DNA from 2 places in the Paenibacillus sp. JT22N12 genome. Region 1 is predicted to be linked to the other one. Evidence: predicted binding sites of a transcription regulator. Region 1 holds the regulator's gene; the other holds the start of a gene.
The links. The regulator NrdR, encoded in region 1, represses ribonucleotide reductase genes. The targets are predictions, from matches to a motif close to AACACNATATATNGTGTT.

Region 1 (7,000 bases):
ATGGTGCATACGTATTACCGGCAGACGATTGCCGCAACGGGCCGCTTGTCGAGCCAATTTCCGAACCTGCAGAACATACCGATCCGGCTGGAGGAAGGACGCCGCATCCGCAAAGCGTTTGTTCCGTCGGAGCCGGGCTGGACCATTCTGGCAGCGGATTACTCGCAGATCGAGCTGCGCGTGCTCGCGCATATCTCCAATGATGAGAAGCTCAAGGAAGCCTTTATCGAGGATATGGACATCCATACCAAGACCGCGATGGATGTGTTCGGCGTGCGCGCCGAAGAGGTGGACAGCAACATGCGCCGTCAGGCGAAAGCGGTTAATTTTGGCATTGTGTACGGGATCAGCGATTTTGGGCTGTCCAATAACCTGAATATTACACGCAAGGATGCGGCCCGGTTTATTGAACAGTATTTTGAAGCCTTCCCCGGTGTGCGGGGCTATATGGACAATATTGTGGTACAAGCCCGTCAGGACGGGTATGTGACAACGCTTCTGGAGCGCCGCAGATACTTGCCGGATATCAAAGCCTCCAACTTCAACCTGCGCTCCTTCGCGGAGAGAACGGCGATGAATACGCCGATTCAAGGCACGGCAGCTGATATTATCAAGCTTGCTATGGTGCGGATGGACGAGAAGCTGCAAGAGCGCAAGCTTCGCAGCCGCATGCTGCTGCAGGTGCATGATGAGCTGGTGTTTGAGGTGCCGGAGGATGAACTCGAGCTGATGAAGACGCTTGTGCCGGAAGTTATGGAAAGCGCACTGGAGCTGGATGTGCCTCTCAAGGCCGACGTCAATTACGGAGTGAATTGGTACGAAGCGAAATAAGGCGGTTTGGGTCAAAATCAGTTATACTAGAATATTAACCAGGGCTTCGGGCATAGATTTCTGTGCTGCTTATGCCTAACGGTTGTGTCGGAGGTGAAGGAAATGCCGGAATTGCCGGAGGTGGAAACCGTTCGGCGGACACTGAACCAGCTTGTGGCGGGAAAGCGGATAGAGCGGGTGACTGTTTCGCTGCCGCGGATTATACAGCGGCCCAAAGCGCCGGATGAATTTGCAGCCCTGCTTGTTGGCCGGACGATCCAGTCGGTCGAACGCAGAGGGAAATTTCTGCGGATTATGCTTGATGGCCTGGTGCTTGTTTCCCATCTGCGTATGGAAGGGCGCTATGGTGTCTATGATCGTAAGGAGCCATCCGAGCCGCATACGCATGTGGTCTTTCATTTTAGCGACGATACGGAGCTGCGTTATAAGGATGTCCGCCAGTTCGGTACGATGCATCTGTTTGATTGGGGCGAGGAGCTCACGCTGCCGCCGCTTAACAAACTCGGCATGGAGCCGCTTGATGATGCTTTTACGCTGCAGGCTTTCAAGAAGAAACTGGCTAAACGGACGACCAAAATAAAGCCGCTGCTGCTGAACCAGGAATATGTCGTGGGGCTTGGCAATATATATGTAGATGAGGCGCTGTTCACGGCGGGTATTCATCCCGAGCGGACAGCGGATTCCATCAAACCTGCTGAATGGGCGCGCTTGCATCAAGCGATCATCGCCACCTTGGGGCGGGCTGTCGAAGCGGGCGGCTCCTCCATCAAGTCTTATGTGAACGGACAAGGCGAGATGGGAATGTTTCAGCATGAGCTGCTCGTATACGGCCGGAAGAATGAACCCTGCAGCCGCTGCGGACAGTTTATCGAGAAGCTTGTGGTAGGGGGCAGAGGCACCCATATCTGTACGAGCTGCCAGCCTGTACCCAGGCTGTCCAAAGCGGGCAAGCTTTCGCGCAAATAAGGCACGACTGGGGAGAAACCGCATATGATGTACCGTTCATGTTAATGGGCGAATGCACAGCTTACCTGCTTCCAAGCCGATGGTTTGGCGGTCAGGGGCAAGCTTAAAGCAGTCGCCGTTATGGGAGGGACATCGGTTGCTGGCACATGTCGTTTCATTATTGCTGCTTGCTTTTGCCGTCAGTCTGGACGGTTTCGGCGTTGGTGTAACGTACGGATTACGACGGATTCGGATACCGGTCGTATCCATTGTCATCATTTCTCTCTGTTCGGGTTTTGTTGTCTGGCTGTCCATGCAGATCGGCTCCATGCTGACCGGCCATCTGTCGCCGCTGACGGCCAAGTGGATCGGCGCAAGTTTGTTGATGGTCATCGGCTGCTGGGCTCTGTTTCAATTATGGAGAAGACGCAAGGAAGCCAAGGAAAGCGTTCCGGAAGAGCCTGAACCACCCAATTCGGCAGCGGAAATGAATGGACTTACGCCGGCTGTGCCTGTGCTGCTGCTGGAATGGAAGCGCCTGGGGATCGTGATTCAAATTTTGCGGACGCCGCAAATTGCGGATGTGGACCGCTCCGGTATTATTTCGGCGTCAGAGGCTGTGCTGCTCGGCTTCGCCCTCTCGATCGACAGCTTCGGAGCGGGACTTGGCGCAGCCATGGTCGGCTTGTCGCCGTTGTTGACGGCATTTATCATTTCAACCACCAGCGGACTGTTCCTGCTTGCCGGGATGCGGCTGGGGTTTCGTTTTGCAGCTTGGCGGGGAATGCGCGCACTATCGGTATTACCGGGGATTATGCTGATTATGATGGGGATTTTGCGGTTGTTATAAAAGGGGCATTATGAGGTGAAGGTATGATAGTTGGATTAACAGGCGGTATCGCTTGCGGCAAAAGCACGGTATCCGCCATGCTGTCCGCACGGGGAGCGAAAATTGTCGATGCCGACCAGGTTGCCCGGGAAGTTGTGCTTCCCGGCGAGCCCGCGCTGGCGCAAATTACGGCTGTATTCGGGCAGGCCGTATTGAATGCGGATGGAACGATGAACAGGGGAGAGCTTGGGAAGATCGTCTTCGGCAATCGAGAGAAGCTGGACGAGCTTGAGGGTATTCTGCATCCGGCGATCCGGGCGACCATGTGGTCGCGAATGAATGCCTTTGAGCTGGAGAACCCAGGCGGACTGATTGTAGCCGATATTCCGCTTTTGTATGAGACGGGACAAGCTTCCCTGTACAGGGGAATCATTGTCGTATATATACCGCGCCGCCTGCAGATGGAGAGGCTGATGGCACGCAACTCCATGACAGCTGAGCAAGCGGAGCAGCGCATTGGGCTGCAGATGGATATAGAAGAGAAGAGGAAGCTTGCGGATTTCGTAATAGACAATAGCGGTTCTCTTGAAAACACAGAGGCGCAAATTGAACAATTTTGGCGTGAGCAAGGACTTTCGTGATGGTGAGGAAGATATTTAGAAAACGTGTACTGCTGCTTCTGATTATTGCGGTGCTGGTACTGCTGTATCTGAAATCCGACTGGATGAACCGCTGGATGTATCCGATCCATTACCAATCCGACATTAAGATCAGTTCTGTCAACTATGGGCTGGACCCGCATCTGGTGGCTGCTATTATAAGGGTGGAGACGAATTTCAGCAATAATAAGGTATCGAAGAAAGGTGCCATAGGTATGATGCAGCTGATGCCGGATACGGCCAACTGGATTGTGGAAAAGGGGAAATTCTCCAATGTTACCCAAGATGCAATTGCCAGCCGCGCTGACATCAGCATTGAAATTGGCTCCTGGTATCTGAACTCGCTTCTGCAGCAGTTCAAGGGCAACACGTATGCCGTTGTTGCGGCTTACAATGCGGGACCGGGGACAGTAAACCGATGGATGTCGGAGGGAACATGGGATGGCAAGCTGGAGACGGTGGACAAGCTTCCATATGGGGAAACCCGCCACTATGTACAGCGCGTCATTTATTATTATAATAAATACAAGAAGCTTTACCCTGAATTTGCGGCAAAATAATAAGGAAGCCTTGGCAATCCGCCCCTGAGGGCGGCTGCCAAAGCTTCCATTATAAATCCTGTGAACCTTATTTAAACTGACCTGCGATGGATTGCTCGGCGATTTGTACCAGTTTACGAGTGATGTAACCCCCAAGGGAGCCAGCGTCACGCGTAGCCATGTTACCATAGTAACCGTCTTGTGGGATCGTAATACCCAGCTCTTGCGCGACTTCATATTTCATTTGGTCGAGCGCTGCATTGGCTTGTGGTACAACCAGTTGGTTGCTGCTGCGGTTTGAACTCATTGTCTTTCACCTCCTTGCGGTTGGTACAAGTATTATGTGCGATTGCACGAGTTTCATTACAGGAAACGTATGGAAATTCTTTTTCAAAGATGGGGGTCAACAAATCCGATGAAATGTCCGTATTGCGATTACGCGGGAACCAAAGTATTGGATTCCAGACCTGCGAACGACAACAAGTCGATCCGCCGCCGCCGCGAATGCGAGAAATGCACCCGAAGATTCACAACGTTCGAGATGATTGAAGAAACCCCGCTGATTGTCGTCAAAAAAGACGGCAGCCGAGAAGAGTTCAACCGCGACAAGATTTTGCGCGGTCTTATCCGGGCCTGCGAGAAGCGTCCCGTGCCGGTTGAGAAGCTTGAAGTGATTGTATCCGAGGCCGAGAAAGAGCTGCGTACGACAGCGCAGGCCGAAGTCCAAAGCCGCGAAATCGGCGAACTGGTGATGATGCAGCTGTATCCCGTGGACGAGGTAGCTTATGTGCGTTTCGCCTCGGTATATCGGCAGTTCAAAGATATCGACATGTTCATGAAGGAGCTAAACAGTTTGCTCTCCAATGGCAGCAAGAAAAACGATTGACAGGTACAACTTTCCTGTGCTATGATCTTACTTGTCGCCATGATTCACGGGGCCTTAGCTCAGCTGGGAGAGCGCATCGCTGGCAGCGATGAGGTCAGGGGTTCGATCCCCCTAGGCTCCATACAAAGAGAACGTCACCACATGAAGTGGTGGCGTTTTTTGTATGGATTGCCTAGGGGAGATGAACCCCTAATGGTTCGCCCGCGCGGACGGAGCGTATGCGGAGGAGCACGGCGTCTGAATCTACCGCTAGAAGTCCCCGAAGAATAAGCTTCGTCAGCCTATAATCAGGATTCATACATCCCTTGATCGGGATGCAGAGGCACGCTGCATCCCCCTAGGCTCCATACAAAAAGAACGTCACCACATAACGTGGTGGCGTTTTTTTGTATGGATTGCCTAGGGGGAAATGAACCCCAAATGGTTCGCCCGCACGGACGGAGCAAAAGCGGAGGAGTACGGCGTCTGAATCTACTTGCTAGAAGTCTCCTTCGAGATCACTTCGTCAGTCATATAATCAAAGATTCATACATCCCCCTAGGCTCCACCATAATTTTAAGCGCAAACGCGCACACTCTAATGAATGAGTGTGCGCGTTTTTTGCGTTTTCGGCAGGGAAAATACTTAATGAACCATGTGAACAAACGGATGGCGACGTTACAGGATCCACAAGGTACTGTGTTTTCTGTTTGGGTGCAAACTGGGGCTTTTACGGGGATAGGAAAGCAGGAAGGGGATGAAGTGAGGCTAGGAAATGATCCAAGTAAGTCAATTTTATCAGCAAGTGTTTGATTGGGAAATGAAGCGCATGAGTGATGGGAATCGGGCTAGAATTGAGATTGGAACAAAGGAGAGCAAATTGATGTCATCTTGGAGGAATGGGACAGAAAAAAACTAGCAAACGAGTGGATCATCGGATATAAAGTTGAAACATTAGAGAAGGAATTTGCCAAGGCAGTTAGTTTAGGTGCACAGGTTGCGGTAACCCGGCCAGGGCGTCAAGGAACAAGTAAAATTTCAGATCAAGTCCTACATCGATCAGCATTATAACGACCCAACCTGTCATTAAATCAAGTCAGCGATCTATTCGGTATAAGTCCTAAAGGTATAAGAAGCTTGCTTGTTTAAGGAAGAGCTCGGAGACAAGTTTATAGATTATCCTTCTTAAGATCCGTTCGAGCTTGCGAAGCGCATGGATGTGCCAGTTCAGTATATCGCCGAGCAGGTTGGTTATACGCACGTCATTTCATTTCATCGCGCCTTCAAGAAAATGTTCGATCTGCCGCCGGGATAATATCGGAACCTTTACGGGAGCTTGTAAGTCCCAGACGGCTCCATTTGCTGAATATTCTCTGCTTAACGCCTTAGAATCCGCTGAATGCTAAGGCTTTTTTGCGCTACAGGGAGCAAGTGTTAAGCCCAGGAAATATGTTAAGCCCAGGAAATATGTTAATTGACTCGAATAACCGCGAAAATATTTCATGTTAACCACCAGATTATTGTTAGTTTTTTTACTGGTCTGGTGATGTTAAGCTATCGGTGTCAGAGATCGCAGCCATCTAATTAAACAAACCAACGATTAGGAGGGATGCATTACAGCTCACGACGAAGACGACCCAGACGGTTCGCTTTAGGCGCGGCAACCGCTTCGGAACCGTAACGAACAACTGGTAATTGTACTTGCTCGTTCTGTTGCCGATGGTCTATTTCATTACTTTCAAATACGTTCCAATGCTTGGGGTCATTGTCGCATTCAAGGATTACAACGTTTTCAAAGGGGTATGGGAAAGCCCCTGGATCGGGTGGGATGCCTTTCGCGAAATATTTCGAATGGACGCTTTCCCTGATACGCTTCGAAATACTTTTGTATTGAATTTGCTCGATCTGATCGTCGGATTTCCGGTTCCTATCGTTTTGGCGCTGCTGTTGAACGAGCTTAGAGTCAAGTGGTTCAAGAAGACCGCCCAGACCATGATTTATTTGCCCCACTTCATCTCGTGGGTTGTGATCGGCGGTATGGCCATCCAGCTCCTGGCCACCAATACCGGAAGCGTAAACATCTTCCTTAATTCAACGAAGGATTAATCGATAAGGACTTCCCGCTCAGCATCGGCAAAGATACGAATCAGTTCCAGAAGAACATGGTGAACGGCCAGGTCGGCGCTGCTACGACAAACACGAATGAGCCGGTGTATATGGGCTATATCGCGGGAATTCATGAAGAACAATCGGAGCGGGAAATTAACTTTGATCGATCTATTCCAGGATGCCCGCGGCAAAACTCCAAAACCTGCGTACACACCAAATGAAA
Region 2 (7,000 bases), on a different contig from region 1:
ACGGCGCAGCAGCCAATAATACGCCGCCGGCGGAAGAGGACATCTCGACGAAGAAAATCACGATCAGCGTCTACTACCCGCTGCCTGACCAGGTGGAGAACCGGAAGCTTGAAGACGACAAGATCAAGCGTTTCACCGAGAAATATCCGAATGTAACCGTTGAGAAAAGCGACTGGCATTACAGCACCGATGAGATCGGCATCAAAATGGCGGCCAACGAAGCGCCTACCTTCTTCAATACCTTCGCGACGGAAGCCAAATTCCTCGTCGAGCGCGGCTGGGCTGCTGATATTACGGAGCTGTGGAATAATTATGAATTCAAGGATCAAATCAATCCGATCCTGCAAAATCAATTCCTGATTGACGGCAAAGTGTACGGCGTTACTCAAAAAGGGTATGTGACCAGCACCGTTATTAACAAAAAGCTGCTGGATGACAAGGGCGTGGCCGTTCCTTCCTATGACTGGACATGGGACGATATGCTCAGCACGGCCAAGGCGGCATCCGATACGAAGAAAGGCATCTCCGGCATCGCGCCGATGGGCAAAGGCAATGAGGCCGGCTGGAACTGGACGAATTTCCTGTTCGAGGCGGGCGGCGAGATCCAAACGATTGCAGACGGCAAAGTAACAGCGGCGTTTAACTCCGAAGCGGGCTTAAAAGCGCTGGAGTTCTATAACAAGCTCCGCTGGGAAGCCAATGCCATTCCGCAGGACTGGGCACTGGGCTGGGGCGATGCTGTAGGGGCTTTTGCACAAGGGCGCACGGCAATGGTTATTGCAGGAGCAGAAGGACCGATTGAGCAGGCCTTGAATCAAGGGAACATGAAGCAGGAGGATGTGCTCACTTATCCGATGCCGGCAGCAGAAGCGGGCGGCAAGCATTACGGGATTCTGGGCGGTGACTATCTGGTCATCAACCCGAATGCGACCAAAGACGAGCAGGAGATGGCGTTCCGCTATATTACCTTTGATTATTTCTCCGATGATTGGCTCAAATCGGTTGAAACCGACATTCAAGCGCGTAAAACAGAAGGCAAGTTCTTCATACCGCCGCAAATGAACTATTTTGGCGCCGACTCGGACTATGGCAAGAAGGTGCAAGCAATTTTCGACAAACACGACAATGTGTACAAATATAATGAGGAGTCAAATAAATTGCTTGATGGTCTGCCGGAAGCGCAGTACAATACGCAGGAATATTACGGAACGATGACCAATGTCATTCAAGAGGTATTCTCCAAGAAGGGCACAGACTTGAAGGCGCAGCTCGATGCCGCCGCCAAGGATGCGCAGACCAAATATTTCTATAAAATCAAAGCGCAATAAACGCCATACACAGCCTCCAGATCCATTTCTCATGTGGGTTTGGAGGTTTTTAACTGGAACAGAGCTGGAAAAAGGACTCATGAACGGCAAACCGCCGACACAATTCTGAAGCTGCCGATTACGCAGGCTTGGCAGAGGCGGCAATGCTCATCATGAAGAAGCTGCCTGTCATGAAATAATTTTATTTAGTAGAAACGGAAAATCCCCTGCAGCCCCCTGAACGTAACGGTTCAGGGGTTTTTTGTCGTATGAAAGCCTGGATGAATCCATTGAATATTACCTGGAGACTCATTGACATACACAATATATTGATATATATTCAATCTTACCAACTATATATAGATGAAGTTGCTGAAAAGAAAAATTGGAAATTCCTCAGGTCAGGAGTTGGCGCATTTGTTGATTGCTTATGATTCACGCACGGGCAATGTCGGCAGATTCATAGACAAGTTAGCGATGAGGGCGGTACGAATCGAAGGAAGCTCAGCGATACGGGAGCCGTTCGTGCTCGTAACCTATACAACAGGATTTGGTCAGGTACCGGATAGGGTACTGGAATTTTTGAAAAATAATTACAGTTATCTGAAAGGTGTTTCTGCGAGCGGCAACCGGAATTGGGGAGAAGGATTCGCCAAAAGCGCAGACCGGATCGCCCAGTTATTCGCTGTCCCGGTCATCAGCAAATTTGAGCTGTCAGGTACGTCAACGGATGTTGAATATTTTCGGAGAGCGGTGAGCATGTTTGCGGTACATTGAACTGAATAATCAATTGATGCAAAGAAATGAAGACGGCTTTTTCAAGCTGGAGAAGGATCATGAGGCTGTTGCCGAGTTTATGGACGATGTTCACAGCAGGAGCGAGACGTTCTCCGGCACGAAGCAAAAAATCGATTATATGATCGCCAACGATTATTACGAGAATGTCTATGACCGCTACACCTTGGAAGAAATCGAATCTGTCTATGAGACAGCGCAGCAGTACGGCTTTGAATTTCAATCCTATATGGCGGCGTCCAAATTCTATACGGATTATGCGCTCAAGACCAATGATCAATCCAAATATCTGGAGCATTACCCGGACCGGGTCAGTATTACGGCGCTCCATCTTGCGCAGGGAAACGCGGAAGTCGCCAGAATGCTCACCCGCTCCATGATGGAGCAGCGCCTTCAACCGGCTACGCCAACTTTCCTTAATGCGGGCAAAAGCCGCCGGGGCGAGCTGGTGTCCTGCTTCCTAATGGAGGTTGACGATTCTCTTAATTCGATCAACTACGGCCTTGGAACCTGCATGCAGCTGTCCAAAATCGGCGGCGGCGTTGCGGTCAACTTGTCCAAGCTTCGGGGACGCGGGGAGTCAATCAAAGGGGTTGAAGGCGCCGCCAAAGGGATTATGCCGATTCTGAAGCTGATGGAGGATGCATTCTCCTATGCGGATCAGATGGGTCAGCGCAAGGGCTCGGGAGCGGCCTATTATAATATTTTCGGCTGGGATGTGCTGGAGTTTCTGGATTGCAAGAAAATCAACGCCGATGAGAAGAACCGGATCAAGACCCTTTCCATTGGGCTGATTGTACCGAACCGCTTCTACACGCTGGCTGAGCAGAACCAGCCTCTTCATGTGTTCGCGCCCCACACCGTCTATCAGGCCTATGGCCAGCATCTGGACGATATCGATCTGGATGAGATGTACGATCAGCTGCTTGCGGACGACCGTGTGAAGAAAAAAGTGGTCATGAGCGCGCGCGACATGCTTGTCAAAATTGCGACAATCCAGCTGGAATCCGGCTATCCGTATATAATGAACAAATCCAATGCCAACAAGAATCATGCGCTGAAGGATATCGGCACTGTGAAAATGTCCAACCTGTGCACGGAGATTTTTCAGCTCCAGGAGGTATCGGAGATCGGCGACTACGGCCAGCCGGATCTGATCCGCCGCGATATCTGCTGCAATCTGGCTTCCCTTAACATCGTCAATGTGATGGAGCAGAAGAAAATCAGGGAATCCGTGTATGAAGGCATGACCGCCCTGACAGCAGTCAGCGATATGTCGCGTGTACCCAATGCGCCCGGCGTTGCCAAAGCCAATAACGAGCTTCATGCCGTCGGGCTCGGAGCGATGAATCTTCACGGCTATCTGGCCAAGAACCGGATCGCATACGACAGCGGCGAGGCGAAGGATTTTGCCCGGACCTTCTTTATGATGCTGAACTATTATTCCATCGAGAAGAGCATGCAGATTGCGAGAGACACGGGGACGGTCTTCCAGGACTTTGAACGCTCGGAGTATGCCAAAGGCACTTATTTCGCCAAATATGAAGATACCGATTACAGTCCGGCGACGGAAAAGGTGAAAGGGCTGTTCGAGGGAGTGGCGATTCCAACGCCTGCAGATTGGAGCAGCCTCAGGCAGCTGGTGAAGCAGCACGGTTTATATCATGCCTACCGGCTGGCCATCGCGCCTACGCAGAGCATTTCCTACATCCAGAACGCCACTTCAAGCGTTATGCCGATCGTGGAGCAAATTGAAACGCGCACTTATGCGAACTCAACGACCTACTACCCGATGCCTTACATGGCGGCGGACAATTACTTTTACTATAAATCAGCCTATCAAATGGATCAGTTCAAGGTGATGGACCTTATTGCCGAAATCAGCGAGCATGTGGATCAAGGCATTTCAACCATTCTTCATGTCAACAGCGATGTGAGCACAAGAGAACTCGCCAGGTATTATTTGTACGCGGCCAAGAAGGGCTTGAAGTCGCTGTATTACACCCGGACGAACCATCTTTCCGTGGAGGAATGCATTAGCTGCGCGGTTTAAACGGGGAAATCAGGTTAAACAACTGCTTCCTCGACAAGTGACAAGCGGCAAACTCACTTGTAGCACCTACGAATATCAGAGGAGGCTTTCCTCATGCACGCCAGTTTTTTTGCCTCACTTCCGGTACCGCCTGAAATCATCATGGAAGGGAAATGAAGTTATGAATGTAAAATTAGCCGAGCAGCCGGTCAAGAAGCCGGCGGTAACCTTTAAGGCTGTGAACTGGAACCGGCCTGATGACGATTATACAAGCACGTTCTGGAACCAGAACATCATGCAGTTCTGGACGGATGAAGAGATTCCGCTTTCCGATGACAAAATGTCCTGGATGAGATTAAGCAGCCCGGAACGGGATTTATATATGAAGGTGCTTGGCGGTTTGACTTTGCTGGATACGATTCAGGGCGGAGTCGGCATGCCGAAGCTGCTGGAGCATATCGATGGCCTGCAGCGCAAGGCGGTGCTTGGCTTCATGGGGATGATGGAGCAGATTCACGCCAAATCGTACAGCAGTATTTTTACAACGCTGGCGACTACCGAGGAAATAGACAAGCTGTTCAAATGGGTAGAGCAAAATCCGCTGCTGCAGTCGAAAGCGGAATGGATCTCGGAATGCTACCAGAACATCGATTCGGCGAAAAGCTTGTATCTGGCGATGGCAGCCTCCGTGCTGCTGGAAAGTTATCTGTTCTACAGCGGCTTTTTCTACCCCTTATACCTTGCCGGACAAGGGAAAATGACCAGCAGCGGCGAGGTTATCGACCTCATTCTGCGCGATGAGAGCATTCACGGCCTCTATGTCGGGGTGCTGGCGCAGGAGGTGTTCCGCGAGCTGGATGCGGCTGAGCAGTCCGAAGTCACGGCAGAGCTCTATGATCTCTTAAACCGTCTGCACGCCAATGAGGAGGCTTATACCGACGAGCTGTACAGCGTGCTTGGCCTGCAGGAGGAAGTGAGGCGATTCGTGCGGTACAATGCGAATAAGGCGCTGATGAATTTGGCGCTGGAGCCGGTTTTTCCCGAAGAAGAGGTGAATCCGATCGTGTTCAATGGGATCAGCACCCGGACGAAGCAGCATGATTTCTTCTCGAAAAAAGGCAACGGCTATGTACGGACAGTCCATGTAGAGACATTAAAGGATGAGGATTTTCTGTTCGATTAACGGCCGCTATCCGTTTGTTCACAACAGAATGGCCATTGTTCTCATAAAAACCGCTGAACGTTTGGTAACCAAGCGTTCAGCGGTTTTTTTAAACCTTATAGAATTTATAAGTTTCACTCCTGTAAATTTCTACAAGGTCTAAGGGAAGAAACTTGCTGTGCCACCAAAAGGACGGCGACAGCCGTTTCTTCTTGATTCATGAGATTAAATGGTGAAGCGAGTGGGAAAAGTCTGGAGAAACGGCATCAGCGGCCAAAGAGACGTTTCTGCATGGCAGCCATGGCAGCCTAACTTATTTACCGGATTTCTAACTGATATCAGTAAGGTTCGGGCTCTGACTGCTGTCCTTTATTTTCTCCCTTCCGCAAGAATGGCCCGGTAGGCGCTGGGGCTTACGCCTTCCTTGTTCTTGAAGGCTCTGCTGAAGCCGTGAATACTCGGGTAGCCAAGCGAATCCGCAATCTGCTGCATCGTCATCCTGGTGTGGCGCAGCAGGTTTTTGGCCCGGTCCAGACGCATCTGCTGATGGTATTGCATCGGTGTGATCTGGAAAGCCTGCTTGAACAACCCGATCAAATAATGCTTGTTCATATGAAACTGCTCGGAGAGCTCCATCAGCGTCAGCTCACGGCCTGCGTGAAGGTTCAGGTAATGCTGGATCTCCAGCAGGAGTGGGAGATGGCCGGGCTCTCGCAGCTTCTCCTCGAGCTGCGTTTCGCGAAGCAGGCACGCGAGCAGCTCAAGCATAAGCCCCTTCAGGCGGAATTGGTGGAATGGCATCTTCATTTCAAACTCCCGGATGATCGCGAACAGCAGCTCCTCGAACTTCAGCAAATCCGGCATACGGATGCGGCTTGGCAGCTTCCAGTCCGGTCCGGAGAGCAGATCCGGACGGAACCAGCTATTCTCCGTGCGGCTCATATGCCGCAGTGGCTTGAAGGACACCCAAACATCGGGGCTGTCGGCGGTTTCGGTTAAATCAAAATGGACATGAGGCTGCCTCGCCGCCTGCCCGCCCATGACCCGAATGGAGTGGGGCTGCTTCGGCTTGAAGAGAAACACGTCTCCGGCTTCCCCGGCGTATACGGCACCGTCAACCGTTATCTCCAGGCGTCCTTCTTTGAGAAGCAGCAGCTCATAATCCCAGATCACCCGTTCCTCGATGAAAGCACCGGAATCTAACCAGGAATCCATAGCTACCCGTATGTAAGGCGATAATTGCTCCAGCACGGAAAACCCTCATTTTCATTAAAGTATGAATGTTCTGAATGATTGATAAAAAGAACTAACCAATTGCTAAATCCAGCTGCGTAATGCCCGGCTTATAATGTCCTTGAACGCCATTATTCAAACGCACAGGAGGCTTATATAATGACAGCAGCATTCAATGGAATCGGCATGGGGCTTGGCAATTTGTCACGTTTGTCAAACGCGGTTACCCGATCGGTCAGTCCGGAGAACTTTACCGGCGGGAAAGGCAAGGGAGCCATGGCCACGGAAGGCACCGGGGCGGCCTGCGCCCGCGATTTGGGACAAGGCTGGAAAATATCGCCCTCTGTCATGGTGCCGGCGAATTCCTCGTTCACCATGGCCGACATTCAGGGGCCGGGCGTGATTCAGAATTTCTGGCTCACCTGTCCGGTAGAATCATGGCGGCATTTGATCCTGAACATTTATTGGGAT

Region 2: a site for NrdR is predicted at 1,626-1,643, ahead of nrdI (class Ib ribonucleoside-diphosphate reductase assembly flavoprotein NrdI). Genes of this name have one in related genera too.

What each region holds. Positions count from the first base shown of each region.
Region 1 is NZ_JBWDNU010000014.1:28,411-35,410, forward strand. It holds gene polA (DNA polymerase I) at 1-831, shown strand, start outside; gene mutM (DNA-formamidopyrimidine glycosylase) at 934-1,797, shown strand; gene ytaF (sporulation membrane protein YtaF) at 1,934-2,626, shown strand; gene coaE (dephospho-CoA kinase) at 2,650-3,246, shown strand; gene AC0YOA_RS31770 (lytic transglycosylase domain-containing protein) at 3,246-3,824, shown strand; gene AC0YOA_RS31775 (alpha/beta-type small acid-soluble spore protein) at 3,892-4,110, opposite strand; gene nrdR (transcriptional regulator NrdR) at 4,219-4,689, shown strand; tRNA gene AC0YOA_RS31785 (tRNA-Ala) at 4,738-4,810, shown strand; partial or broken gene AC0YOA_RS31790 (sugar ABC transporter permease) at 6,388-6,756, shown strand; gene AC0YOA_RS31795 (hypothetical protein) at 6,907-7,000, shown strand, end outside.
Region 2 is NZ_JBWDNU010000009.1:267,955-274,954, reverse strand. It holds gene AC0YOA_RS27610 (ABC transporter substrate-binding protein) at 1-1,328, shown strand, start outside; gene nrdI (class Ib ribonucleoside-diphosphate reductase assembly flavoprotein NrdI) at 1,725-2,084, shown strand; gene nrdE (class 1b ribonucleoside-diphosphate reductase subunit alpha) at 2,071-4,155, shown strand; gene nrdF (class 1b ribonucleoside-diphosphate reductase subunit beta) at 4,316-5,317, shown strand; gene AC0YOA_RS27590 (helix-turn-helix domain-containing protein) at 5,666-6,547, opposite strand; gene AC0YOA_RS27585 (glycoside hydrolase family 172 protein) at 6,689-7,000, shown strand, end outside.